DNA from 4 places in the Kocuria sp. KKT182 genome. Region 4 is predicted to be linked to each of the others. Evidence: riboswitches for the same ligand, from Rfam matches in the RefSeq annotation. Region 4 holds a riboswitch; each other region holds the start of a gene.

Region 1 (3,203 bases), 1.1 Mb from region 4:
CCCGCAGTTGAGCCAGTCACTGGCGTGGTCCCCGCCCACCGGAGGGGACTGCTCGTAGTCCACCGCGGTCTCCACATGGGAGTTGCCGAGGCCCTCGAAGGTCTGCAGCCCGGCGATCTCGATGTCCTCCCGCGCCTGGGGCGGGGGATCGTTGATCACCGCCACCGTCACCAGGGCCGCCACCGCCGCGACAGCCGTCACCGCACCCGCGCCCGCCAGGACCCGCCGCCTGCGGGTGGCCCGGGCATCGGCCGCCCAGTGCTTCTCCAGCAGCGCAGCGCGTTCCTGCCGCGCCCGCTCCGGGTCCGTACCACCAGCCATGCGTCCTCCTTGAAAGGCCCAAAAAGGGTCTTGCTCCTCATGAACGGGCAGGACAGTAGCCCACTGCGCTGAGCCTTTCCTGCAAGGCCTTCTTGGGAAGATCGTCCACCACCCACTCCTGGACATGTGGGCGAGTGTGCATCCTCGAGCGCAGGAGAGGCGCGTCCTCGGTGGCTAACGACGACGACGCAGGAGATCCCGGCCTGGGGCGGGAAGTAAGGACCGGGTGCGCACTCCTCGCTGGTCGTTCAAAGAGGACGCACCCGGAGTATGTGATGCCTGAACCGGCTCAGCGTAGGCAAACCTGGACCGGCCCGGAGCCGACGTTGACGCTGTCGAGGACCGCCTGGTGGCCGTTCCAGCCGCCGTGCACGGCCTCGCCACCGCCGGGATGGACCCCGGTGTGGGCGCCCCCGGGGAGCAGTCGACGAGGACACCGGTCTAGGTCTGGACGGTGGAGACGCGGGCGCCGGACTCAAGTGATCGGCCGGTTAGCCGCGGAAACTGGTTCCGGCCGCGCCCAGCGCATCACTCACCGCCCCAGTGCAGGCCTGATCCCGGACGGTGTCACCGAAACGACCGATGTCCGACGGGGGTGCTTTCGGAAAGAAGCACTCCCGCAGCAGGTGAAGGGCGCAGCAGGTGAAGGGCGCAGCAGGTGAAGGGCGCAGCAGGTGAAGGGCACAGCAGGTGCGCGTGAGGTAGAGGCGGCCCGGCCCCGGGTGAGAGCGGTCCGGGGATCTGCTGCGGTGACCCCGTGGGGCACCGCAGCAGCGAGTCCGGCTCAGCGGTAGGTGTAGTACCCGTCGACGGGCATGGCGTTGACGGAGTGGACGAAGGTGCCCTGGGTCGGGTTCAGCGCCGAGACCATCTTGCCGCCACCGATGTAGATGCCGATGTGGTTGCCGCCGTTCTGGGACACCAGGTCACCAGGCTGCGGGTTGGACGTCGGGGTGGCGGCGGCGATCTGCTGGAAGCTGGTGCGGGGGATGTCGATGCCGTTCTGGGCGTAGACCCAGCCGGTGAATCCGGAGCAGTCCCAGGCCCCGAAGGAGGTCCCGCCCCAGACGTAGCCGGTGCCCACGCCCTGCATGGCCGTGCCCACGATGCCGCCGGCGGCCGGGGCGATCTCGGTGATGGCGGTGGACTGCGGGCTCACGCTCGAGGTGGCGGCGCTCTGCTGCGGGGCCGGGGCTTGGTCGGCGGGGGCGGCGGGCTGCGCGGCGACCGGGGCCTGGTAGGTGTAGGAGGCCAGATCGGCCATCGCCGAGGCCGGAGCCGCATAGGAGGACCCGGAGGCGGCGGGGATTTCGGCGTAGGCCTGGGCCGGAGCGATGGAGCCCACCAGCGCTGCGCCGGCGGCGGCGGCGATGGTGGTGGTGCGCACAGCTCGGGACGAGGTCTCGGCGCGGTGGCGGGCAGCGTTCAGCTTGAAAAGCGACATGGTGGAGTTCCTCCCTTTGCCTACGAGGTGAGCTGTCGGATGCGGGTGGGAGACACCCGGCCGCAGAACGCACGCGCTCTGAACGGCTTAACCCCAAGGCCCCGGATCACCGGGACCGGTAATGGTTCCCCCGCTTCTGCCAACCGATTTCTCTTCAGGAACCCCGAGCACCGGCAGAACTCGGCGATGTGCCACGGGGGCGCCAAGAAGATCAGCTCTCGGCACGAGGAGGACAATACAGGGCCCACCCCCTAATGTCACGTTTTGGTCACGGCCGCCGATCGGGTGGTCGTCTTGGTTGCCGAGGGTGCTCAGCAACGTGTTCCCGGCCCAGTGGAGCTTCGTTTCGGGCGGGAACATCAGTGTGTTCACCGTTAGCGGGGGCATGGCCGGGGAGAGTCCCTGATGGGCCCGAAGATGCACACCCTCGGCACGCCTGCGGCGGCCTGTCAGCACTGGGAGACCGCCGGTGGCTGCGGTGGGCGGTTTCCGCGCGTAGGGCAAGAAAAGCGATCGAGGCTCTCGGGCGGAGGCTTCGGAGGATATCGGAGGATAAATTCAGCGCGCGCTCATGTCTGCCGTAATCCGCCATCCGAACGAAGCACATTTCTTCATCGAATCTTCATGCCTTCAGCGTGTAGAGGAATAACGGGCACGCTCAAGGGCAGGACAGGAATCGATGTGTTCTCCGGCAGGTGATTCGACTGCATGGCCCTAGGAGCACGCCCGGGGGTCAGTGTTCAGACGGCATCGACACGGCCGCCTCCAAGACGTTGATTCCGTTTGCGGCAACGGGAAATCCGGAGGATGCTTCGTCTGCTGCTTCCTCGATACTGCCGGTATATCCGGGCAGGACCAGGGCGCACCCCAGGACGAGGGCGGTGATGGTGATGGTGCGCTTCACAGGGGGCCTCCAATCGGCGGGGCGAGCGGGCAACGGCATCGGCCGCTCGAGACGCCAACAAGATATCCGCCTCGCCGTGGCGACGCCTGCCAAGCCCTTGCGAAATGACCGCCTCTACCCGAGGGGGTGGTCGTTGCGGTCCATCTGCCAGTCGGCCAGGTCCACGGAGACCGCCGCGGCGGCGCCGGCCCACAGAGAGAAGTCGAGCCATTTCCCGCTGAGCTGGAACCGGTCGTCGCTCACGGTCGGTCCTGCCCGGCGGGCCCGTCTTGGCCGAGCGGGACGGTGTCCTTCCAGAAGCCCTGGGCGCGGAGGAACCTCTCGAGGTTCTCGCAGTGGTCGGGGCACGCCAGCCAGCTCTTGCGGTGGTGTGGGGTGTGGATGCGCGGGTTGTTCCAGCGGATCCGCCACGCGGCGTCCGCGCCGCAGCCCTTGCGGGAGCACTGCAAGTTGTCGGGTCCGGCCGGTGGTGCCGCGGATCCGTGCGGGGACAGCGATCTGAGCCGGTCGGACTCCACGGCGGTCGTGCTCCTC
Region 2 (3,203 bases), 810 kb from region 4:
GGCCTGCTGGTCCTCGATCATCTTCTCCGCCATGGCTCGCAGCTCGGGGTCGGTGCCCATCTGCAGCTCCATCTCGGCCATCTCGAGGGCCATCTGGTGGTGGGCGATCATCTCTTCGAGGAAGGCCTGGTCGAAATCATCCCCGGACAGTTTCGCCAGCTCCTCCAGGCTCATGCCGTCCATGCCGTCCATGCCGTCCATCTCGCCCATCATGGCGCCCTGCATGTCGGCATTCATGCTCTGACCATGGCCGCCATGGCCATGGCCATGGCCGTGGTGCCCGTGTCCGTGGTGGTGGCCGTGTCCGTGGTGGTGGTGCCCCGGAGTGTTCTCGGCGGCCAGCCGTTGGGCCGCTGCTTCCAGTTGCTGGATCTCCTCGGTCTGGGCCTCGATGATCTTCTCCGCCAAGTCACGGATCTCGGGACGCTCGGACTTCTGCAGGGCCAGCTCGGCCATGTCGGTGGCACCCTGGTGGTGGGGGACCATCATCACGGCGAAATGGCGGTCGTGGTTCATGTGCCGCTCAGCGCCCGTCTGTGCGGAGGCGGAGGCAGGCTGGTGCGTCGGGGAGGCGACCGCCGCGGTCGCCCCGGCACCGCTGAGGGCCAGCGCCAGGACCGTCCCAGCGGCCAGGTGCTTGAACGTCGACGTCATGACGAACCTCTCCTTCGCAGCAGCCCGTGCTGGGCCTGCACATCGTGGTGTTTGCTCTGCTCAGCCCCGGGTCGAGGCGGACCGATCCGTCCACGGTAGCCCCGCCGTGGTCGCTTTCTGCGGGCTAGGAGGGCTGGGCGGTAGATCTTCACTGAACCTTCAAGAGCGGGCCCATCCGTCGGTCAGCTCGGGGCGTTCCCCGGCGGTGGCCTGATGCAGGCATCTCAGGTTCTGACCGACCGATCCTGGATGCTGATCAGGTGGGAGGCACACCCGCCGCCCGCCACGAGCGGCATTCGTGGCGGGCGGCGTCCCGGCTCAGCGGAAAGTGACGTAGCCGACCGTCGGCATGGCATTCACGCTGTGCACGAAGGTGCCCTGGGTGGGGTTCAGCGCGGAGATCATCTTGCCGCCACCGAGGTAGATCCCGATGTGGGCCCCGCCGTTCTGGACGACGAGGTCGCCGGGCTGCGGGTCAGTGGTCGGGGTACCGGCCGCCCACTGCTGCTGGCTGGTGCGGGGGAGGTCGATGCCCTGCTGGGCGTAGACCCACTGGGTGAAACCGGAGCAGTCCCAGGCGCCGAAGTCCGTGCCGCCCCAGACGTAGCCGGTGCCCACACCCTGCATCGCGGTGCCGACAATGCCGCCGGCCGCAGCGGAGGTGGCGGAGATCTCGGAAATGTCCGAGGACTGGGGGGACAGACTCGAAGTGGCCGCCCCAGCGGCCGGCAGGCTCGCCGTCTGCACGGTGACGGGGGCCTGGGAAGCGGCCGGAGCCGGGGAGGTCGCGGGGGTCGAGTATGCGGTGCCGGACGTGGCGGGGGCTTCGGCATAGGCCTGAGCCGGGGCGACGGAGCCGATCACCGCCGCGCCGACAGCGGCGGCCAGGGTCGTGGTGCGCACCAGGTGCGAGGGGGTCTGGGCGCGGTGGCGGGCAGAGCTACGCGTGAAGAAAGCCATGAATGAGGGTCCTCCTTTTGCCTACGAGGTGAGCTGTCGGGTTCGGGTGGGAGGCACCCGGCCGCCGAGCCTGCAGCTCCGGCGGCTTCACCCCAAGGTCCGGGTGCGGACCGGGTATGGTTCCCCCGCTTCTGCCAAGTCATTTCTGTGATGGGGACCCCGGCTGCCGGCAGAATTCGGCGAAGCACCCGGGGAAGCCGATGAGATCAGCCAACGGCACGCAGAGGACACTAGCGCCTAGATAACGAAAAGGTCACATTCCCTGTGGTACCGGGAAAAGGCTTGCCCCGGCCTCGCACGATCGCCGGCGAACCGGTGGGTAGCCCACCACGCCTGGGGCACATTCGTTCCGGCGGGGGGCGCCGCCAGCTACCTTCCTCCCGGTGCCACCACTCATCGGGACCGCCCCGGGGAGGCTCTGACCTGCGGCATCGCGCCGATGAGCGCGGTGGCAGCTCGGATCCGCTGCCCCTCACTACCCGTGGAATCCTTCGGCCTGCGCCCGGTGCGGGGGAAGGTGAACCCCCGGGGGAGCTTCAGCGTCCCTCAAGGGTGTTCTCGGATTTTTTTACGGAACCGCCCAGCATTGCTTGGGGGAGTGAGCTGTTTTCTTCATGAAATCTTCATATCCAAGGGTGTCGAACAGGTGAGAAGAGCTGTTTTCTTCACGAGATCTTGAAATTCATCCGGGTCCATGTATCGGACCGGTAGATCAATGGCCCGGTGCGAGGGGAATAATTAGGCGGGTCCTTCGCTGTCGTTGGTGAGGCCAGGGTGGTCAGCGGCGGAGCCACTGGGCTGCCGGCTGCCACGTGGCTGGGCCGATCAGTATTCCGGGGCCGATTGTGGACGCCGGGCGGTGCCGTCACCGCTGCCTCGATCGTGGTCACGGGCGGTTGATCCGCGATCCCCTCGCCCCGCAGGCGTTCCTCGACAAGGCCGGCACCGGGCGGGAGCAGTGCCGACCGTGGTGACCGTGCGGATCGGCATGGCGCAGGCCTTGCAGAGGGGTGAGGGTGGCCGCTTCCGGGCCGTTGGCGGCGGGGACGGTCGGACCTACTGCTCGGCGGGGTGGGCCGGCTCCTCGCCGGGTGCGGCCTCGACGTGCTCTGGGCCCGCGGCCACGTCGCGGACCGTGTGGCCTCCGAACTGGTTGCGCATCGCCGTGATCATCTTCATCGCCGGGGCCTGGTCCTGCCGGGAGGCGAACCGGGCGAAGAGGGCGCTGGAGATGGTCGGCACCGGGACCGCGAGGTCCAGGGCGGCCTCCACCGTCCAGCGGCCTTCGCCGGAGTCCTCGGCGTAGCCGGCGAGCCGGTCCAGGTGCTCGTCCTCGTTGAGCGCGTTCACCGCCAGGTCCAGCAGCCAGGACTTGATCACCGATCCCTCGCGCCAGGAGTTGAAGGTCTCCCGTACCGAGCGGACGTGACCGGCGGCCTCGAGCAGTTCCCAGCCCTCGGCGTAGGCCTGCATGATCGCGTATTCGATGCCGTTGTGGACCATCTTCGCGAAGTGACCCGCACCGTGCTCGCCGGCGTGGACGAAGCCGAACTCGCCGGCGGGTTTGAGCGAGTCGAAGATCGGCTGCG
Region 3 (3,203 bases), 1.3 Mb from region 4:
GCGAGTACCCGCCTTCGTGGTTGTTGTCCTCACTCCTCTGGGAAGTTCTTCGAGCATTAGGTACACCACCCGGGCGGCAGGTGCGTCATGGCGGTGCCCTGACCTCTACAGGCCTGAGGTGGACCGTGGCGCCGATCCCTGTCGGCCACGAGCCTTTTCACCGCCCCTTCCGCCCGGGTGATGGGTCAGTGGGGGCCAAACTCAGCCCAGGGAGGCGACCAGTTCGGCGCAGGCGGCCTCGCAGCGACGGCAGGCCTCGGCACAGATCCGGCAGTGCTCGTGCATGGAGGCGTGCTGCTCGCACTCATCCGCACACGCCTTGCAGGCCATCTGGCAGGCCTTGATCGCATCCAAGGTGATGTTCGCGTCGTAACCGGTGTGCCGCGAGAGCACCCGCCCGGTGGCCTCGCACAGGTCCGCGCAGTCGAGGTTGGTGCGGATGCACTTGGTCAGCTCGGCAACCATGTCCTCGGACAGGCAGGCATCGGCGCAGGCGGTGCAGGTCTGGGCGCACTCGAAACAGGCCTCGATACAGGCGGCCAGTTTCTCCTTATCCACCCCGCCGAGGTCCTTCGGGTAGGTCTCCAGCATCGCGCTCACGTGATGAGTCATGGCTTGCTCCTTCGTCGGTTTTCTCCAGGAGACGAACCGGCCGGAAACCGCCCGCCATGCCATCGACAGTAGACTGCCTTTTCAGTGTGACGCGCCCCAGAATCTTGAAGATTTGATGAAGATTTACGCCACAGTGGCGCATAGTGGCACCCCCTCAGCTGCCCTTCACCGCGGTGGAGCCTGGCGATTATGGAGATCTCGTGAAGAAATCTCGCTGTGCGGTCCGAAAAGGCACGCCGAAATCCACCCAACCTGGAAGGAAGCTCAATACATTCTCGGAGGGTCCTCGGTGCCACCACTAGGGACGCTGAAGGTCGCGCACGGCCCCAAACCCCTTGTCCTTATTAGTTGTGTCCATGAAAAGACGTGCTAGGCTGCCGTTTTGCCTAGTCAGACGGTCTCTGACGCACCGCTAGCCGCGATGCGAGTCCAAACGAGCGACGAACCTACTGCTTCTGGGACGAGCCTTTTCAGGGTCAGCCGCCCCACGTCTCAGTCCCGACTGAAGCAAGAATCTGGGTCGTGATCTAAACGTGACACTTTCGTTATGGATGGGCTACTGTCCACTGCGTGCCGCTGATTGATCCGGTCGGCGCCCTCGTGCACATCGCCGAATTCTGCCGGTGCCCGAGGTTCCTGAAGAGAAATCGCTTGGCAGAAGCGGGGGAACCATTTTCGGTCCCGGTGATCCGGGACCTAGGGGTTAAGCCGACCAGGACGTCTGCGTCCGGGACGGCCGGGTGTCTCCCACCCGCATCCGACAGCTCACCTCGTAGGCAAAGGGAGGAACACACCCATGACTATTTTTAAGCGCAGCACTGCCCGCCACCGCGCCGAGACCACCTCGCACCTGGTGCGTACCACCACGATCACCGCCGCCGCCGGGGCGGCGCTCATCGGCTCCATCGCCCCGGCCCAGGCCTACGCCGAGGTCCCCGCGGACACCGCCAGCGTCTACTCGGCCCCCGCGTCGGCACTGACGGCCTACACGGCGACGGCCTCCCCGGCTGCGGTCGCCCCGCAGACCATCACCACCGCCTCCACCCAGGCCCCGGCCGCTCCGGAACAGAGCGCTTCGACCGCGACGGTGTCCACCCAATCGGCGGACATCACCGAGATCACCGGTGCCTCCGGGATCGTGGGCACCGCGATGCAAGGCGCCGGCACCGGCTACGTCTGGGGCGGGACCGCCTTCGGCGCCTGGGACTGCTCCGGGTTCACGAAGTGGGCCTACGCCCAGAACGGCATCGAGCTCCCCCGCACCAGCTTCCAGCAGATCGCCGCAGCCACCCCCACGACCACCCCGCAGCCCGGGGACCTCGTCTCCCAGAACGGCGGCAACCACATCGGCATCTACATCGGCGGCGGCAAGATGATCTCCGCCCTGAACCCCGCCCAGGGCACCTTCGTCCACTCCGTCAACGCCATGCCGGTGGACGGCTACTACACCTACCGCTGACCCGGCCCACCCTCCGCAACGGCCAGAAAGTCGTCGCGGAGGGCCCCGGCTGCTCCACCGACGGCATCAGTGAGCCCCACCCTCTCGAGTAAGCATCTCGTCCCTAGCGGACACAGCACTTCCCCCTCCACCCATCCGCCGCCCACGGTGTTTCCGATCCGGACCGTCGCGTCACCGTACGCCGCCGCACCTCGCATTCCCCGCGGGGTGATCCGTACTGCCACCGCACCGTTCCGGCAGATCCGCCCGACCCTCCAGAAAGCCTGCTCACCCCCTCATGAATCGTGACCTGAACTCCTCCAACGGCATTGGCTCCCTCCTCACCGGCAAGGCCCGCACCGTGGCCGCCGTCGCCGCCTTCTCCGGCCTGGCCCTGGCCACCACTGTCTCCGTGCAGGCAACCCCGGCCCAGGAGGGCGCCGCCACCGACGCCCCACTGTCGGCCGTCGCCGCAGCCACCCCCACCGCAGCGCCCACCCTGTCCCTCGAGCCGGTCGCCCACGTGACCACAGCCGAGAAGCAGACCGGCCAGAAGAAGACCGAGCAGAAGCCGGAGCAGCAAGTCGATGCCCCGGTCGTCGCGACACCCGCCGTGGCCTCTCCGGCACCGAGGGCCGTGGCCGTTGCGGCACCGAAGGCTGTGGCCGCACCCGCCCCGGCCGTCGCACCCGCCCCGGTGTCAGTTGTCCAGGAGCCAGTCGTCCAGGCGGTCCCGAAGCCTGTCGCCGCACCCGCCCCGGTGGCGGCCCCCGTCTCGAAGCCGACTGCGCAGGCGGCCCCGAGGCCCGCCGCCGCTCCCGCCCCAAAGTCGGCCGTGCAGGCCGCTCCGGCCGCCGAGCGCACGGTCACCCCGCAGAGCTCCTCTTCCGGCAAGGGCGCCACCATCGCCTCCGCGGCCATGGGACAGCTCGGCGTCGGACAGGACTGCACCGCAGCGGTGAGCAACGCCCTGCGGGCCGCCGGGATCAACTTCCGTGGTTGGCCGGCTGAATACTTCACGCTCGGCACCCAGGTCTCCGCCGGCCAGGCCCAGCCCGGCGACCTCGTCTACTACGCCGACGGCGGCATGGGCACAGCCCACATCGGCGTGTACATCGGCGGAGGCAAGGCCGTCCACGGCGGCTGGAACGGC
Region 4 (3,203 bases):
GCGACGGGCACGGCCGCCGCGGAGGCCGCTCGCGCCGTTCGCGACTCGGCCCATTCTGCCCCACCCGCGGACGGCGGGCCCCGCGGGCGCCTCCTCCCTCCGGGCGGCCGGAGGGCTCGCGCACTAAGCTCGTGCGGGAAGACCGGACCGGGCGGGATCCCCGGGCCGGGACGGCCGGACGAAGGATGACTGAGGCATGAGCGACCTGATCGACACCACGGAGATGTACCTGCGGACCGTCCTCGAGCTCGAGGAGGAGGGGATCACGCCGATGCGGGCGCGGATCGTCGAGCGCCTCGACCACTCCGGGCCCACGGTCTCGCAGACGGTGTCCAGGATGGAGCGGGACGGGCTGCTGACGGTGGGCCAGGACCGGTCGCTGCTGCTCACCCCTGCCGGCCGTGAGCGTGCGGTGCAGGTGATGCGCAAGCACCGGCTGGCGGAGCGGCTGCTCGCCGACGTCATCGGCCTGGACCTCGCCCAGGTGCACGACGAGGCGTGCCGGTGGGAGCACGTGATGAGCGAGCAGGTCGAGCGGCGGCTCGTGGACCTGCTGCACAGCCCCCGGTACTCGCCGTACGGCACGCCGATCCCCGGTCTGGCCGCCCTCGGGGTCGAAGAGAGCCCCGCAGCGGCGCACCCCTCCCTGCTCGACGCCGCCCGCCACGACCCGGACGGGTCGCACACCGTGGCGCTGCTGCCGGAGGTGGTCCAGGCGGACGCGGACCTCCTGGGCGTGCTGAGCGACGTGGGAGTGCTCACCGGGGCGGAGGTCACGGCCCGGGTGGACGGTCAGATCGTGCGCATCGAGGTGGCGGCCACGGGGCGGTCCGCGGAGATCGACCTGCGCACCGCCGCGGCCATCCGCGTCCTCGCTCCCTGAGGCGCCGCCGTCTCCCGGAGCGGGGCGGCGAACGGTTCTTCCCGGGTGTGGGGACGTTCACAAGCCACTTTCGGCCAGTCCGGCCCGAGCCGGACCCCGGAGGCGCGGCTTCCCTGGTGACAGGCGGATTCCCAGGGCGCTCGAAGACACTGCACAGCTCGTCACAGGTGCGAATTGATTCGACCTTTCCTCTCAATAGCTACTCATTGAGACCCGCGGCGTTGTCCGGCTGTTATCTGTCGTGATCAAAACGTGACACTTCCGTAATCTGTCATGTACTGTTCAACGCGTGCCGATCACTGGTCGGATCGGCGCCCTCGGAGCACATCGCCGAATTCTGCCGGTGCCCGTGGCCTCTACACAGAAACTGCTTGGCAGAAGCGGGGGAACCACTTTCGGTCCCGGTGATCCGGGTCCTTGGGGTTAAGTCGTCAGAGCGCGTGCGTTCTGCGGCCGGGTGTCTCCCACCCGAATCCGACAGCTCACCTCGTAGGCAAAGGGAGGAACTCAACCATGTCGCTTTTCACGCTGAACGCTGCCCGCCACCGTGCCGAGACCACCTCGCACGTCGTGCGCAACACCACCATCGCCGCCGCTGCCGGCGCCGCGATGATCGGCTCCGTCGCCCCGGCCCAGGCCTTCGCCCAGGCTCCCGTCGAGACCGGCGCGGCCTACTCGGCCCCGGCCTCCGCCTCGCTGGCCGAGTACTCCTCGTACACCTACCAGGCCCCGGTCGCCGCGCAGCCCGCCGCTCCCGCCTACGAGGCCCCGGCCCCGGCCCCGCAGCAGACCGCCGCCACCTCGAGCGTCACCCCGCAGTCCACCGCCACCACCGAGATCGCCCCGGCCGCCGGCGGCGTCGTGGGCACCGCGATGTCCGCGCAGGGTGCGGGCTACGTCTACGGCGGCACCGCCTACGGCGCCTGGGACTGCTCCGGCTTCACCCAGTGGGTCTTCGCCCAGAACGGCATCGACCTGCCCCGGACCACCTGGTCCCAGTTCGCGGCGGGCACCCCCACCGCCAACCCGCAGCCCGGTGACCTCGTCTCGCAGAACGGCGGCGCCCACGTGGGCATCTACATCGGCGGCGGCAAGATGATCTCCGCCCTCAACCCGACCCAGGGCACCCAGGTCCACTCCGTCAACGCCATGCAGCTGGACGGCTACTACACCTTCTGATCCGGTCCGCCGCCCGCGACGACCCCGCTCGTCGCGGGCGGCACCCGATCACCCCCCCACCCCGCACGCCGAGAACCGCTCTCCCGGTTCCCGGCGGTGCCTGCTGTCCGACCGGACGGCGCCCCCTCCTCCGCTCGCCGGCCGTCGTTCCCGATCCCGGAACGCACCCCTGCCGGACACCGGCCCACCCCGCGCACTGCCCGGGGCGATCCGTGCTGTCACCCGCGCCCTCCGGCAGGCCCGGCTCCGAAAGAAAGTCGTCTGAACTCCTCATGACCCGTGATCTGACCTCCTCGAACGGCATCGGCTCGCTCTTCTCCGGCAAGGCCCGCACCGTGGCCGCCGTGGCCGCCTTCTCCGGGCTGGCCCTCGCCACCACCGTCTCCGTGCAGGCCGCTCCGGCCCAGGACGCCTCCGCCGACGCCCCGCTGTCCGCCGTGGCCGCGGCCACCCCCGCCGCGGCGCCCGCCGTGTCCCTCGAGCCCGTCGCCCACGTGCAGAAGGTCGAGTCCGACCGGAAGTCCGAGAAGAAGGTCGAGAAGAAGGCCGAGCGGCAGAAGGTCGAGACCCCGGTCGTCGCGGCTCCCGCCGTGGCCGCTCCGGCGCCGAAGGCCGCCGCCGCGCCCGCACCGGTCGCCGCCCCGAAGCCGGCCGTGCAGGCGGCTCCGGCCCCGAAGCCCGCCGCCGCGCCGGCCCCGAAGCCGGCCCCGAAGCCCGCACCGGTCGCCGCGCCGAAGCCGGCCGTGCAGGCGGCTCCGGCCCCGAAGCCCGCCGCCGCGCCCGCCCCGAAGCCGGCCGTGCAGGCCGCTCCGGCCGCCCAGCGCACCGTCACCCCGCAGAGCTCGGCCTCCGGCAAGGGCGCGACCATCTCCTCCGCCGCCATGGGCCAGCTCGGCGTGGGCCAGGACTGCACCGCGCTCGTCACCAACGCGCTGCGCGCCGCCGGCATCAACCACCACGGCTGGCCGGCCTCCTACCTGAGCCTCGGCACGCAGGTCTCCGCCGGCCAGGCGCAGCCGGGCGACCTCGTCTACTACGCCGACGGCGGCATGGGTGCGGCCCACATCGGCGTCTACATCGGTGGCGGCAAGGCCGTCCACGGCGGCTGGAACGGCGGCACGACCGTCATCGACAGCGTCAA

What was found. A riboswitch is a leader RNA that binds a small molecule or an ion and turns the genes downstream of it on or off. The one in region 4 is predicted to bind cyclic di-AMP.
Region 1: another riboswitch for cyclic di-AMP. It lies ahead of ACZ2G1_RS03740 (C40 family peptidase); the one in region 4 lies ahead of ACZ2G1_RS16930 (C40 family peptidase).
Region 2: another riboswitch for cyclic di-AMP. It lies ahead of ACZ2G1_RS13300 (C40 family peptidase); the one in region 4 lies ahead of ACZ2G1_RS16930 (C40 family peptidase).
Region 3: another riboswitch for cyclic di-AMP. It lies ahead of ACZ2G1_RS10745 (C40 family peptidase); the one in region 4 lies ahead of ACZ2G1_RS16930 (C40 family peptidase).

Annotation. Positions count from the first base shown of each region.
Region 1 is NZ_CM145757.1:821,325-824,527, reverse strand. Features, by position in the region: gene ACZ2G1_RS03745 (DUF3105 domain-containing protein) at 1-321, opposite strand, end outside; gene ACZ2G1_RS03740 (C40 family peptidase) at 1,106-1,765, opposite strand; cyclic di-AMP (ydaO/yuaA leader) riboswitch at 1,771-1,926, opposite strand; gene ACZ2G1_RS03735 (hypothetical protein) at 2,499-2,669, opposite strand; gene ACZ2G1_RS03730 (hypothetical protein) at 2,784-2,912, opposite strand; gene ACZ2G1_RS03725 (hypothetical protein) at 2,909-3,118, opposite strand.
Region 2 is NZ_CM145757.1:2,835,995-2,839,197, forward strand. Features, by position in the region: gene ACZ2G1_RS13295 (DUF305 domain-containing protein) at 1-654, opposite strand, end outside; gene ACZ2G1_RS13300 (C40 family peptidase) at 973-1,614, opposite strand; cyclic di-AMP (ydaO/yuaA leader) riboswitch at 1,621-1,789, opposite strand; gene gnd (phosphogluconate dehydrogenase (NAD(+)-dependent, decarboxylating)) at 2,671-3,203, opposite strand, start outside.
Region 3 is NZ_CM145757.1:2,302,479-2,305,681, forward strand. Features, by position in the region: gene ACZ2G1_RS10740 (four-helix bundle copper-binding protein) at 202-612, opposite strand; cyclic di-AMP (ydaO/yuaA leader) riboswitch at 1,211-1,403, shown strand; gene ACZ2G1_RS10745 (C40 family peptidase) at 1,409-2,071, shown strand; gene ACZ2G1_RS10750 (C40 family peptidase) at 2,349-3,203, shown strand, end outside.
Region 4 is NZ_CM145757.1:3,646,746-3,649,948, forward strand. Features, by position in the region: gene ACZ2G1_RS16925 (metal-dependent transcriptional regulator) at 197-883, shown strand; cyclic di-AMP (ydaO/yuaA leader) riboswitch at 1,242-1,391, shown strand; gene ACZ2G1_RS16930 (C40 family peptidase) at 1,397-2,062, shown strand; gene ACZ2G1_RS16935 (C40 family peptidase) at 2,335-3,203, shown strand, end outside.